2 regions of the Streptomyces sp. NPDC087420 genome follow, and region 2 is predicted to be linked to the other one. Evidence: riboswitches for the same ligand, from Rfam matches in the RefSeq annotation. Region 2 holds a riboswitch; the other holds the start of a gene.
The links. Region 2 has a riboswitch for cobalamin ahead of ACIO1C_RS34420 (cobalamin biosynthesis protein). Riboswitches for the same ligand answer to the same signal wherever they lie in the genome.
Positions count from the first base shown of each region.

Region 1: another riboswitch for cobalamin. It lies ahead of metE (5-methyltetrahydropteroyltriglutamate--homocysteine S-methyltransferase); the one in region 2 lies ahead of ACIO1C_RS34420 (cobalamin biosynthesis protein).

Region 1 is NZ_JBIUXU010000001.1:793,157-800,299, reverse strand. Features, by position in the region: gene ACIO1C_RS03405 (cupin domain-containing protein) at 1-561, opposite strand, end outside; gene ACIO1C_RS03400 (cytochrome P450) at 631-1,971, opposite strand; gene ACIO1C_RS03395 (type III polyketide synthase) at 1,973-3,112, opposite strand; gene ACIO1C_RS03390 (ScbR family autoregulator-binding transcription factor) at 3,593-4,234, shown strand; cobalamin riboswitch at 4,302-4,520, shown strand; gene metE (5-methyltetrahydropteroyltriglutamate--homocysteine S-methyltransferase) at 4,682-7,006, shown strand.
Region 2 is NZ_JBIUXU010000023.1:55,606-62,748, forward strand. Features, by position in the region: gene ACIO1C_RS34405 (class II aldolase/adducin family protein) at 1-592, opposite strand, end outside; gene ACIO1C_RS34410 (anion permease) at 762-2,033, shown strand; gene ACIO1C_RS34415 (hypothetical protein) at 2,046-2,282, shown strand; cobalamin riboswitch at 2,387-2,535, shown strand; gene ACIO1C_RS34420 (cobalamin biosynthesis protein) at 2,773-3,873, shown strand; gene ACIO1C_RS34425 (cobyric acid synthase) at 3,870-5,414, shown strand; gene ACIO1C_RS34430 (putative cobaltochelatase) at 5,682-7,143, shown strand, end outside.

The sequences.
Region 1 (7,143 bases), on a different contig from region 2:
CCGGGCTTCCCCCCGGGCGTCGTGCCGCAGGGGCGTGAGCTGCTGGATGTCGTAGCGCACGCGCAGCTCGTTGACGGCGTCGGGGTCCGGGGCGCCCTCCTGCTTGAGGATGTCGAGCAGCTCCTCGAAGTACCGCTCGTGGTCCGTGGGCGGGGACGACTGGAAGAACATGCGCGCGGGTCCGTCGCCGCGGTTGGCGAACGCGTGCGGACAGCCCGGCGGGACGACGATGACCGTGCCCGCCGTCGCCCGTACGACCGTGCGGCCCGACGCGGACTCCCAGTGCCGCCAGTCGTCGCTCAGCACCCGTGGTTCAAAGGCCAGCACGTCCAGCTCGCCGTCGAGGACGTAGAACAGCTCCTCGCTGTGCGCGTGCCGGTGGGCGCCCACGTCGAAGCCCGGCGGGACGACGACCTCGAAGCTGGAGGCGACCCGGGAGTGTTCGCCGGTGACCTTGAAGGTCACCTCCTGGGAGGCGGTACGGACGGTCGTGCCGCCTCCCGGCGGGACGACCAGGCCTTCGGGGCGCGCGAGCCCGGTCCGGCGGGTCAGTAGGGTCATGCGGTCCTCCGGGAGGAGACGGAAGGGATGGGCGGCAGGGAAGGGGAGGGACGGGTACGGGCGGACCGCTCACCAGAGGACGGGCAGCGCCTCGGGGCCGCGGATCAGTGCCTCGCGCCGCCGGCGCACCTCGTCGCGCGGCACGGCGAGCCGCAGCCGCGGCAGCCGCTCCAGCAGGCTCGCGATCATGATCCTGGACGCCGTCCGGGCGAGCGCCGGGCCGACGCAGTGGTGTGGTCCGTGCCCGAAGGCCAGATGCGGGGCGGGGTCCCGGTCGAAGTCGAGCCGGCCGGGATCGGTGAAGACGTCCGGGTCCCGGTTGGCGGTGAGGTACGAGGCGTAGACGGCCTCGCCGGCCCGGATCCGTACCCCGTGGACCGTCACGTCCTCGGTGGCGATCCGGGCGAGGCCGACGCCGTCGCGGTGCGGGACGAAGCGCAGCAGCTCCTCGACGGCCGCGGGCAGCAGCTCGGGCTCCGCGCGCAGCCGCGCCATGTGGTCGGGGTGGGTGAGCAGCGCGTAGAGCATGGTGGCGCTGTTGCTGGTGACCGCGTGGGCGCCGCCGATCTGGATGAGGACGGCGGTCGCGACCGCTTCTTCGAGGGTCAACTCGTCCGTCTCCACCGCCTCGGCCAGCACCGCCGCGAGGTCGTCGCCGCCGTTCGTACGCCGCCGGCCGATCAGGCCGGTGAAGTAGGCCCCGACCTCCGCCCTGGCGCGCTCGCTGTGGGCGCGGCTGTACGCCGATGTCAGGAGCGACTCCGTCCACTTCCCCATCAGGGGCCGGTCGTGCTCGGGCACGCCCGTGATCTCGCTGACCACGGCCAGGGGGAACGGCCCGTTGATCCGTGCCATCAGATCGGCGGGCGCGCCCGCGCGCAGCATGCCGTCGATGAGGTCGTCCATGGTCCGCCGGGCGCGCTCCTCGACGCGAGCGGTACCGCGGGAGGTGAACGCCTTGTCGACCGAGCGGCGCAGCCGGGTGTGGTCGGGCGGGTCGGCGAAACCCACGGCCGCGTCGAGCGTGACGAAGTGCGGGGTCGTCCGGGTGACGTCGCGGCCGGCGAGTGCCTGGCGGCTGAAGCGCGTGTCGTCGGTGACCAGCTTGACGTCTTCGTACCGGGTGATCAGCCAGGCGAACCCCTCGCCGTGGGGGAGCCTGATCCGGCTGACCGGGTCCTCGCGCAGCCGCTCGGCGAGGAAGGGGTCGAAGTCCAGCCCGGGCAGGTGGGGCACCGCCCAGAACCGGACCGGGTGTGAGTCCGCGTCCCGCTCCGCGTCCGGCTCCGCCTCCGCGACCGACGGCGCGGACTCGGGCTCGGGTTCCGCCTCCGGTTGCGCCTCCGGTTGCGCCTCCGTGTCGGCGGTGTCCCGCGTGTGGGCCGCCGTCTCCGGTGTGTTGGTGGTCATCTCAGCTCACCGGTTCCGTCGCGGGCGACTGCCGGTCGGTGTGGACCGGGGTGGCCAGGACGTGCCGTTCGGACAGCGCGGGGCCGGCGAGGGAGTCGGTGGACCAGCGGCCGAGGGCCATCTCGGCGGTGATGCCGGGCCCGAAGCCCGCGATGATCCCGCTGGCGCCGTCCTCGACACCGCCCTCGTCGAACAGCCTGCGCACCGCGTCGAGGACCACGGCGCTGGCGATGTTCCCGTACTCGGTGAGGGTGGCGCGGCTGAAGCGGAACGCCTCGGGCGGGACCTCCAGGAAGTGACTGAGGTCGTCCAGGATGCGTGGCCCGCCCGCGTGGATGATGTAGAAGTCGAGGGCCGCCGCGTCCCAGCCGTGCTGGACCGCCATCGCGCGGAGGGCGGGGGCGAGGGGTTCCATCGTGCCGGGCACCCGCTTGTCCAGCAGGAAGTGGAAGCCGGTCGCCCGGACGCTGTACGCGATCCAGTCGGTCGTGTCGGGTACGAGGTGCGAGCCGTTGCGTTCCAGCGCGATGCCGGTGCCGCCCTTGCCCCGGACGACGGCGGCGGCCACCGCGTCACCGAACAGGCCGTTGGAGAGCAGCGAGCCGACCCCGAGATCGGTCGGCTGGTAGCAGAGCGAGCAGAATTCGCAGGCCACGATGAGCACGTTGGCGTCGGGGTACGCCTGGCAGAAGTCGTGCGCCCGGTTGACGGCGGCGCCGCCCGCCGCGCAGCCGAGCTGGGCGATCGGCAACTGCCTGGTGTGACTGGGGAAGTCCATGGTGTTGATCAGCCAGGCGGTCAGCGACGGCATCATGAAGCCGGTGCAGGAGACATAGATGATCAGGTCGATGTCGGAGGCACGCAGCTCGGCGTGGTCCAGGGCGCGGTTCACCACCGCGGGCACCCGTGCCTTCGCCTCGGACTCGTACAGCCGGTTGCGGTCCTCGAAGCCGGGGTGCCTGAGGGTCTCCTCGATGGGCTGGACGAGGTGGCGCTTGGCCACACCGGTGTTCTCGATCAACCGGAGCGCGAGGGGAAGTTGCGGGTGGTCGGCGTGGAGCGACCGCGCCAGGGCGAGGGTGTCCTCCATGGTGATCACATGCTCGGGAACCGACACATCGGGCTTACACAGAGTGGCCACGACGCGCTCTCCTTCGTTCGTGTTCGCTGTGAACTGCGGCCCACACTCTGTGGTGGCCCACCACCCCGCAACCTGGGGAACTGCCGGAAACTGGCCCCTGGGAGGAGTGTCAGGGGAGCGAGGGGGCGGGACCCGAAGGACCGTCAGGGATCTTACCTATGACTACGGAAAGTAAGCGCGAAATGGGCGCATCGTCCGTTCGTGGGCGCGGCGCCCGGTCCCCGATCGCGCCGCTTAGGGCCTGTCCGGCGCCACCACCGGTCCGGCGACCGTGGGTCACGACCCGTCCACCGAACGGGGCGGAAGCCGAAAACCGGCCGTCCTGTACCGGTGACACCATGGGACTCGCGAGTCCCGGAGACCTCTCTCCGTCCCAAGGTTTCGGCGCGGGAGAGACATTCGGGGAGTCGTTGAGCCCTATAGTACGGGCTGGGCGGTTTGTTTTGTGCTGGTCAACCCGGCTGCGCGGAAGGGTCATTCATGGCAACACAGGAGCGCGCCATCAGGACGCGCATGGCGATTCTGGAGGCGGCCGGCGCGGTCTTCGACGAGTACGGCTACTCCTCCACGACCCTCACCATGGTTCTGGAGCGCGCTCAGGTCACCAAGGGCGCCCTGTACTTCCACTTCCAGTCGAAGGAAGCCCTGGCCCAGGCGGTCCTGGACGAGCAGGTGCAGCTCGGCACCGTGCCTTCGCAGCCCTGCAAGCTCCAGGAAGTCATCGACATCACCTTCGCGGTGGCCCACCGGCTCCTGGACAACGCGCTGCTCAGGGGAAGCGTCCGGCTCACCGTGGACCAGAGCGCTCCCCCGGGCGTCGACCACAGCGGCCCCTTCCGCCAGTGGCCCGTCCATCTGGTGTCCCTGATGGAAGAGGCACGCGCGCAGGGTGAGTTGCTCCCCAGCGTGCGCCCGCAGGACACGGTCGAACTGCTGGTCGGCGCGTTCGCCGGCATCCAGCTGATGTCCCGCGCGCTGACAAATCGCGAGGATCTCGGGCGGCGGATATCAATACTGTGGGGACACATCCTGCCCAGCATCGCGGTCCCGGGCCTGATGCCGAGCATCGACACCGCGCCCGACCGCGGGGCGCGGGTGACAGAGGCGATCATGGCGGCCTGATCCGGTGAGCGGGCCTTCCCGCCGTCCGGAATACGAAAGGGGCTCCCGGCGCTTCACATGAGGGCATAGGGTGACGTATGCAGTTGGTTCGCCCTGTCAGCCAGGCAGCGGCGTCGTAAGAGGGAACCCGGTGGGAATCCGGGACTGCCCCGCAGCGGTGAGTGGGAACGACCGCCGTCATCAGCACTGGATCCGGATCGGGTCTGGGAAGCGACGGCCAGTAGGTGTCTTGTCCGACGAGACGCGCCCACGAGTCCGAAGACCTGCCACTGCCCGCGCGCGAACACCGCGCACGGAGATCCCGGTGACCTCGTGGGCGGGTCGGCGTGCATGTCAGGCGGTCGCGCGTACCCGGACACCCGGGACGTGGCCCCTCCGACGTGTCGCTCCTTTCGCGCCCTCGACCGTCCCCGGGACGGCAGAGAACCGCTCGCGAAGGAGAGTTCTGTGACAGACAAGTCCGCAGCCGCGGCAGCACGGGCGACCGTGCACGGCTACCCCCGCCAGGGCCAGAACCGCGAACTGAAGAAGGCCGTCGAGGGCTACTGGAAAGGCACCGTCGGCGCCGACGCGTTGCGCGACACGGCCGCCGGACTGCGCCGTACGAACTGGCGGCGGCTCGCCGACGCCGGCGTCCACGAGGTGCCCACCGGTGACTTCTCGTACTACGACCACGTCCTCGACACCAGCGTCATGGTCGGCGCGATCCCCGCACGCCACCGCGCCGCCGTCGCGGCGGACGCCCTCGACGGGTATTTCGCGATGGCGCGCGGCACGCAGGAGGTCGCGCCGCTGGAGATGACCAAGTGGTTCGACACGAACTACCACTACCTCGTCCCCGAGCTGGGCCCCGAGACCGTGTTCACCGCCGATTCCACCAAGCCGGTCGCCGAGCTGGGGGAAGCCCTCGCGCTGGGCCTCACGGCGCGCCCCGTGCTCGTGGGCCCGGTCACCTATCTGCTGCTGGCCAAGCCCGCCCCCGGTGTCGCCCCGGACTTCGAGCCGCTGACGCTGCTCGACCGGCTGCTTCCGGTGTACGCGGAGGTCCTGGCCGACCTGCGCGCCGCCGGCGCCGAGTGGGCGCAGCTCGACGAACCCGCGCTGGTCGAGGACAGGACCCCGGCCGAGCTGGAGGCCACAACCCGCGCCTACCGGGGCCTCGGCGCGCTGACCGACCGGCCGAAACTGCTGGTCGCCTCCTACTTCGACCGGCTCGGCGACGCCCTGCCCGTCCTCGCCGGGGCGCCCGTCGAGGGGCTCGCCCTCGACTTCACGGGACCGGCCGCCGCCAACCTCGACGCCCTCGCGGCCGTCGGCGGGCTGCCCGGCAAGCGCCTGGTCGCGGGCGTCGTCAACGGCCGCAACATCTGGATCAACGACTTCGAGAAGTCCCTGTCGGTCCTCGGTACGCTCCTCGGGCTCGCCGACCGCGTCGATGTGTCCTCCTCCTGCTCGCTCCTGCACGTCCCGCTCGACGTCACGGCCGAGCGGGACATCGATCCGGAGATCCTCCGCTGGCTCGCCTTCGCGCGCCAGAAGACCGAGGAGATCGTCACGCTGGCCCGCGGTCTCGCGCGGGGCACCGACACGATCGCCGCCGAACTGGCCGCGAACCGGGCCGACCTGGCCTCCCGCGCGGGGTCAGCTCTCACCAACGACCCGGTGGTACGGGCCCGCGCGACGGCCGTCACCGACGCGGACGGGCGCCGCGCCGCGCCGTACCCGGAGCGGGCGACGGCCCAGCGTGCGCACCTCGGGCTGCCGTTGCTGCCGACCACCACCATCGGCTCGTTCCCGCAGACGAACGAACTGCGCACCGCACGCGCCGATCTGCGCGCGGGACGCATCGACACCGCCGGGTACGACGAGCGCATCGAGGCCGAGATCCGGGAGGTCCTCTCCTTCCAGGAGAAGGCCGGCCTCGACGTGCTGGTGCACGGCGAGCCCGAACGCAACGACATGGTCCAGTACTTCGCCGAACAGCTCACCGGCTATCTCGCGACCCGGCAGGGGTGGGTGCAGTCGTACGGCACCCGTTACGTCCGCCCGCCGGTCCTGGCCGGGGACATCTCGCGTCCCGAGCCGATGACCGTGCGCTGGACCACGTACGCCCAGTCGGTGACCGACCGGCCCGTCAAGGGCATGCTCACCGGTCCCGTCACCATGCTGGCCTGGTCCTTCGTCCGTGACGACCAGCCGCTCGGCGACACCGCCCGGCAGGTCGCCCTCGCGCTGCGCGACGAGGTGAACGACCTGGAGGCGGCCGGGACTTCGGTCATCCAGGTGGACGAGCCCGCCCTGCGCGAGACGCTGCCGCTGCGCGCGGACGACCGGCCGGCGTATCTCGACTGGGCGACCGAGGCTTTCCGTATCACCACCAGCGGTGTCCGTCCGGCCACCCAGGTCCACACGCACATGTGCTACGCGGAGTTCGGCGACATCGTCCAGGCCATCAAGGACCTGGACGCGGACGTGATCAGCCTGGAGGCGGCGCGGTCGCACATGCAGGTCGCCGACGAACTGGCGGCGGCCGGCTATCCGCGCGAGGTGGGCCCCGGGGTCTACGACATCCACTCCCCCCGCGTGCCCTCCGCCCACGAGGCGGTGACCCTGCTGCGCAAGGGACTTGAGGCGGTGCCGGCGGAGCGGCTGTGGGTGAACCCGGACTGCGGGCTGAAGACCCGCGGCTGGACCGAGGTGCGCGCCTCGCTGGAGAACCTGGTCGAGGCCGCCCGTGAGGTACGGGGCACCCTTCCCACCAGCGCTTCCTGACGCGACCCGGGGCCGGCCGGCCCCGGAAACGAACGACCCGGCGGCGGCCGGGGCGGACAGACCGGATGTTTCCTGACATCCGGCCAACTGTTCCGCCCCGGCCGCCGTCAGGCGCTGTGGCGGTCCAGGTCCGCAGA
Region 2 (7,143 bases):
AGACGCGGCACATCCACTCCAGCTGGGCCGTGCGGTCGTACGCCCGGTCGAGGGAGTCGCCGTAGGTGACGGTTCCGTGGTTCCGGAGCAGGCAGCCCGTACGGTCGCGCAGGGCATCGAGCATGTGCGCGGCCAGTTCGGGCGTGCCGTACGTGGCGTAGGGAGCCACCCGCACCGGGCCGCCGAGGGCCGCCGCCATGTAGTGGATCAGCGGCAGTTCGGTGACGAGGGTCGAGACGGCGGTGGCGTGGACGGCGTGGGTGTGGACCACGGCGGAGGCGTCCGTGGTGCGGTAGATCTCCAGGTGGAGCGGCAGCTCGCTCGTCGGGCCGAGACGGCCCGAGACCTGGCGTCCCGAGAGGTCGACGGCGACCAGGTCGCCGGCCGTGAGACGGTCGTACGGCACCCCGCTCGGGGTGACGAGGACTTCGTCCCCGACCCGTACGGAGACATTGCCCGACGTGCCCACGACGAGCCCTTCCGCGGTGGTCCTGCGCGCGGTCGCCACCAGCTCCGCCCAGGCCCGGTCGCGCGCGTCCCCATGCCCCTCGGCGGGGCGCTCCGCGGCCCGTCCGGTCAGATGATCCGTCATATGACGATCTTGTCAGGCGGGGCGGAAAAAGGGCAGGTCGGACAACAAATCAGGGTGACCGGAGAGCCCTTCAGGAGAGACACCCCGAGTACCTCCCTAGTTAACCTTCCGTTCACCCTGCATCCTTACGTTCACCGTGGCCACCGACGTCGAACGATTGCCTGGGTAAATGGAACACTTCACGCTGCTGCTCGCGATCGTGATCGCGACGGCTCTCGTGTTCGATTTCACGAACGGTTTCCACGACACCGCCAACGCGATGGCGACGACCATCTCGACCGGCGCCCTGAAGCCCAAGACGGCGGTGGCGATGTCCGCCGTCCTGAATCTCGTCGGCGCGTTCCTGTCCGTGGAGGTCGCCAAGACGATCTCCGGCGGACTCATCAACGAATCGGGCATCCGTACGGAAGTGATCTTCGCGGCGCTGGTCGGCGCGATCATCTGGAATCTCTTCACGTGGCTGCTGGGGCTCCCGTCGAGCTCCTCCCACGCCCTGTTCGGCGGCCTCATCGGCGCCACCCTGATGTCCGTCGGCACCTCCGGTGTCAACGGCGGCGTCGTCATCACCAAGGTCCTGATCCCGGCGCTCGCCGCCCCGCTCGTCGCGGGGCTCGCGGCCATGCTCGCCACCCGGCTGACGTACCGCGTCAGCGCCCGTACGGACGAGAAGGCCACGGCCAAGGGCTTCCGGGCCGGGCAGATCGCCTCCGCCGGCCTGGTCTCCCTCGCCCACGGCACCAACGACGCGCAGAAGACCATGGGCGTCATCACGCTGGCGCTGGTCACCGGCGGGGTCCTCTCCCCCGGCTCCAACCCGCCGCTGTGGGTCATCGTCTCGGCGGGCACGGCGATCGCGCTCGGCACGTACCTCGGTGGCTGGCGCATCATCAAGACCATGGGCACCGGCCTCACCGACCTGCGCCCGCAGCAGGGCTTCGCCGCCCAGACCAGCGCCGCGACGGTCATCCTGGCCTCCTCGCACCTCGGCTTCTCGCTCTCCACCACGCAGTCCTGCTCCGGTGCCGTGATGGGCGCCGGGCTGGGCCGCAAGGGCGGGGTCGTCCGGTGGTCGACCGCGACCCGGATGTTCATCGCCTGGGGGCTGACCCTGCCCGCCGCGGGTCTGGTCGCCGCCGGGGCGGAGTTCCTGACCGGCCACGGCACCTGGGGCGTCACCGTCGTGGCGATCCTGCTCGTCGCCGTCTCCGGTGCGATCTGGCTCGCGTCGCGGCGCCGGCCGGTGGACCACACGAACGTGACGGGGGCCGACGTGGTGCCGGTGAACGTGGGGGTGGACATCCCCGCTTCCGGTCTGACGGTGGCGGACATCGCGTCCGTGGACGTCGCTACCGCCGGTCTGACGACCACCATCCCCGGGCCTGTCGCCCTGCCCGCCCCGCCCGCCGTCGCCGGCGAGTCGGCGCGAACCGCCACGGTCTAAGGAAGCGATCACATGAAAATCGACTGGGCAGCCCTCGGCTCCGTGTTCGGCGTCAGCCTCGTGTCCACCATCGGTCTGGTGGGCCTGTTCACCCTCGGCATCGTGGCATTGGCCAAGCAGGAATCGGCCTCGGAGTCGGCCGGGGGGTCCGCAGGTGGCTCCGTGGCCCTGGCGCGCACCGGCGCCTACGCGTGCTTCGCGCTGTGCGCGGCGGCGGTGGCGTACGGCATCTACCTGATCGTGGCCTGACCGTACGTACGGCGAAAGACCCGGGGGCCTGGCCCCCGGGTCTTTCGTGTGGGGCTTCGCACACTGCCCCGTCGCAGGTCAAGGGCGGGTTGACGGGCGTTCTCGCAGCGTGGTGGACTGCCGGGGCCAATTACGGCGGCAGCAGAGGAAGCCGGTGCGAATCCGGCGCGGTCCCGCCACTGTCACCGGGCACGGTGTCCCTTCGGGGAAACGTCCCCGGGAGCCAGGAACTCTCGCCGCCGCGTTTCCGTCGAGCCGGGGCGCGGACCCTGAGTGAGGACACGTCGCCATGCCTGGCCGCGACCTTTGGGCTTCCGCCCGCGCCGCAACTTCTGCCGCTTCGGTCTCTTCTGCCGCTTCGGTCTCTTCTGCCGCTTCGGTCGCTTCTGCCGCTTCGGTCGCTTCCTCCTCATCCGCTTCCGCTGCCTCCGGGGCCGGAGCCTGGGCGGGCGCGGACCCGGCCCGGTCGGCCGGCTGGGACGCCGCGCGGATCCACGCGTACGGGGCCGTCGGCGGCCTGCTCGCCGACCTACTGCTGGGCGATCCTCGCCGGGGCCATCCGGTCGCGGCGTTCGGACGGGCCGCGGGGGCCGTGGAGCGCGTGCTGTGGCGGGACCACCGGGGCTGGGGCGCGTTGCACACGCTGGTCTGCGCGGGCGGGGCCGCCGGACTGGGCGCGGTGGTGGGGCGCGGGGTGCGGGGACGCGGGGCGCGAGGGCGTACGGGGGTCGGGGCGGCGGGAGTTGCCGGGCTCGCGGGCCGTGGTGTCGCCTCGGTCGCGCTGACGGCCGCGACCACCTGGTCCGTCGTCGGCGGTACGTCCCTGGCGCGCGAGGCGCGGGCCATCGGCCGGGCGCTCGGCGCCGGGAACGTCGAACTGGCCCGGGAGCGGCTGCCGCACCTGTGCGGCCGTGACCCGCAGTCCCTCGACGCCCAGCAGATCGCGCGGGCCGTCGTGGAGTCCGTGGCCGAGAACACCTCCGACGCGGTGGTGGGCGCGCTCGTGTGGGGCGCCCTGGCCGGGGTCCCCGGGCTGGCCGGGTTCCGGGCCGTGAACACGCTGGACGCGATGGTGGGACACAAGTCCCCGAAATACCGCCGGTTCGGCTGGGCCTCGGCCCGCCTGGACGACGTGGCCGGCTGGCCCGGCGCCCGGCTGACCGCCGCGCTGGCCGTTGTCGCGGGTGGCAACCCACGCGGGGCGTGGCGGGCGGTACGGCGCGACGCGCGCAAGCACCCGAGCCCCAACGCGGGCCCGGTGGAAACCTCGTTCGCGGGCGCGCTGGGCGTACGGCTGGGCGGAACGCTTGCTTACGGCGGCCGGGTCGAGCACCGCCCCGTACTGAACGGTGGCGGCCGGGCGGTGGAAGTCGCCGACATCGAGCGGGCCGTACGGCTGTCCCGGCGGGTGAGCGGGTTGGCGCTGGCGGTGTGCGTGGCGGGTCGGTTCGCGTACGCGGCGGCTTCGGGAGCGAGGGCGAAGGCCGACGGGGGCGTCGGCGCGGGCTTCGGTGCGGGTGCCGTTGCCGGAGCGGGTGCCGGTGGCGGTGTGGGCACCGGTGGCGGTGCCGGTGTGGGGAGGCCGTCGTGAGGCGCGGTGGGCTTGGGGGCGGGGTGCTGATCGCCGGGACCACCTCCGACGCGGGCAAGAGTGTCGTCACCGCGGGCGTCTGTCGGTGGCTCGTGCGGCAGGGTGTCAAAGTCGCGCCCTTCAAGGGCCAGAACATGTCGCTCAACTCGTTCGTGACGCGCGAAGGCGCCGAGATCGGCCGGGCCCAGGCCATGCAGGCGCAGGCCGCCCGCGTCGAGCCGACCGCGCTGATGAACCCCGTACTGCTGAAACCGGGCGGCGACCGGAGCAGTCAAGTGGTCCTCATGGGACGGCCGGTCGGCGAGATGAGCGCCAGGGGCTACCACGGAGGCCGCCAGGAAGCGCTGCTGGGCACCGTACTGGAGTGCCTGGCCGAGCTGCGCCGTACGTACGACGCCGTGATCTGCGAAGGCGCCGGCAGCCCCGCCGAGATCAACCTCCGCCGCACCGACATCGTCAACATGGGCATCGCCCGCGCCGCCCGCCTGCCGGTCGTCGTGGTCGGCGACATCGACCGGGGCGGGGTCTTCGCCTCGTTCTTCGGGACGACCGCGCTGCTGAGCGCCGAGGACCAGGCGCTGGTCGCGGGGTACGTCGTCAACAAGTTCCGGGGCGATGTCTCCCTGCTGGAACCGGGGTTGGAGATGCTGCGCGGTCTGACCGGGCGGGCGACCCTCGGTGTCCTGCCGTGGCGGCCGGGGCTCGGCATCGACGAGGAGGACGGCCTGCGGGTGTCGCTCCGCGGGTCGGTACGGGAGTCCGCGGCGTCCGTCCCGTACGGCGAGGACGTGCTGCGCGTCGCGGTGTGCGCCGTACCGCTGATGTCCAACTTCACCGACGTGGACGCGCTGGCGGCCGAGCCGGGGGTGGTCGTGCGGTTCGTGGACCGGGCGGAGGAACTGGCCGACGCGGACCTGGTCGTCATACCCGGCACCCGCGGCACCGTGGGCGCCCTGGCCTGGCTGCGGGAGCGCGGCCTCGCGGACGCGGTGGCCCGGCGGGCGGCGGAGGGTCGTCCCGTACTGGGCATCTGCGGCGGCTACCAGGTGCTCGGCGAGCTGATCGACGACGAGGTGGAGTCGCGGGCCGGGGTCGTGGCGGGGCTGGGGCTTCTGCCGGTACGGGTGCGGTTCGCGCGCGAGAAGACGCTGGGGCGGCCGGTGGGCGTCGCGCTCGGTGAGCCCGTGGAGGGGTACGAGATCCACCACGGGGTCGCGGAGGTCGGCGGCGGCTCGGCGTTTGTCTCCGACGGGGGCGGGGTGGCGGTGGACGGGTGCCGGGTGGGTTCCGTGCGGGGGACGCACTGGCACGGGGTGCTGGAGAACGACGCGTTCCGGCGGCGGTTTCTCGTGGAGGTCGCGCGGGAGGCGGGGCGGCGGTTCGTACCGGCGCCGGACACGAGCTTCGGGGCGCTGCGGGAGGAACAGCTCGATCTGCTGGGGGACCTGGTGGAGGAGCACGCGGACACGGACGCGTTGTGGCGGCTGATCGAGGGGGGTGCTCCTGGGGGGTTGCCGTTCATTCCGCCGGGTGCGCCGTGACGCCGTCCGGCGGGGGCGTCGTGACGGCCGTTGTGGCGCGGGTGCGTCGTCCGGGACGGGTGCCGGGGCCTCCGGAGGCACGGGTGTCCGGACTGCGCTGCAATCAATATGCGGCTCCGCCGCGTGGTCACCGCGCTTCGCGCGAGTTGCGACGCTTTACGTCCGGACACCCGTGCCTCCTCCGACCCCGACCCCCTCGCGCCGGTGGGGGCTGAGCCACCTGCCGCCGGTAGTCCGACACGTACTGACCGCACTCCAAGGAGCCCCATGAGTACCCCTTTCCCGTTTACCGCTGTCGTCGGAATGGACGATCTACGGCTCGCGCTGCTGCTGAACGCTGTCAGTCCGGCGGTTGGTGGTGTGTTGGTTCGGGGTGAGAAGGGCACCGCCAAGAGCACCGCCGTACGGGCGCTGTCCGCGTTGATGCCCGAGGTCGGCGTGGTGGCGGGGTGCCGGTTCAGTTGCGATCCCGCCTCGCCCGATCCGCGGTGTCCTGACGGACCCCACGAGAGCGGTCCGGGTACGGCGCGGCCCGCGCGGATGGTCGAGTTGCCCGTCGGGGCCTCGGAGGATCGGCTTGTGGGGGCGCTCGACATCGAGCGGGCCCTGTCGGAGGGCGTGAAGGCCTTCGAGCCGGGGCTTCTCGCCGATGCCCACCGTGGGGTGTTGTACGTCGACGAGGTCAATCTGCTCCACGACCACCTGGTCGATCTCCTGCTGGACGCCGCCGCCATGGGTGCCTCGTACGTCGAGCGTGAAGGGGTCTCCGTACGGCATGCCGCGCGGTTTCTGCTCGTCGGGACGATGAACCCCGAAGAGGGGGAGCTGCGGCCGCAGTTGCTCGACCGGTTCGGGCTGACCGTGGAGGTCGCCGCGTCCCGGGAGCCCGAGACGCGGGTGGAGGTCGTACGGCGGCGGCTCGCCTACGACGACGATCCGGCTGGGTTCGCGGGGCGTTGGGCCGAGGAGGAGAGTGCGCTGCGGGAGCGGATCGTTGCCGCGCGGGCGCTGCTGTCGGACGTACGGCTGGGGGATGCCGCTCTGTTGCAGATCGCCGCCACCTGCGCCGCCTTCGAGGTGGACGGGATGCGCGCCGACATCGTGATGGCGCGGACCGCGACGGCGCTGGCCGCGTGGGCCGGGCGTACGGACGTGCTCGCCGAGGACGTCCGGCAGGCCGCGCTGCTCGCGTTGCCGCACCGGCGGCGGCGCAATCCGTTCGACGCGCCGGGGCTTGATCAGGACAAGCTCGACGACACGTTGGAGGAGTTCAAGGGCGAGGATGATGATCCGGAGCCTGATGGGCCCGGGGGTGGGGGTGAGCCGGCGCCCGATAGTGGGCCCGACGCGCCGGAGGATTCAGGAGCCGGGGAGGGCGACACGCCCGAGCCCTCGCCGCGCCCCGGGGGCGGGGGTGGTGAGCAGGCCGCCGTACAGGCCGGTGAGCCGTACCGTACGAAGATGCTCAGCGTTCCCGGCCTCGGCGAAGGGGCCGCCGGGCGGCGGTCCCGGGCGCGTACCGAACACGGCAGGACCACCGGGTCGCGCCGGCCCCGGGGTGCGCTGACCAAGTTGCACCTCGCCGCTACCGTGCAGGCCGCCGCCCCGCACCAGCGGGCGCGTGGCCGTAGTGGGCCTGGTCTGGTCATACGCAAGGACGATCTGCGGCAGGCCACGAGGGAAGGGCGCGAGGGCAATCTCGTGCTGTTCGTGGTCGACGCCTCCGGGT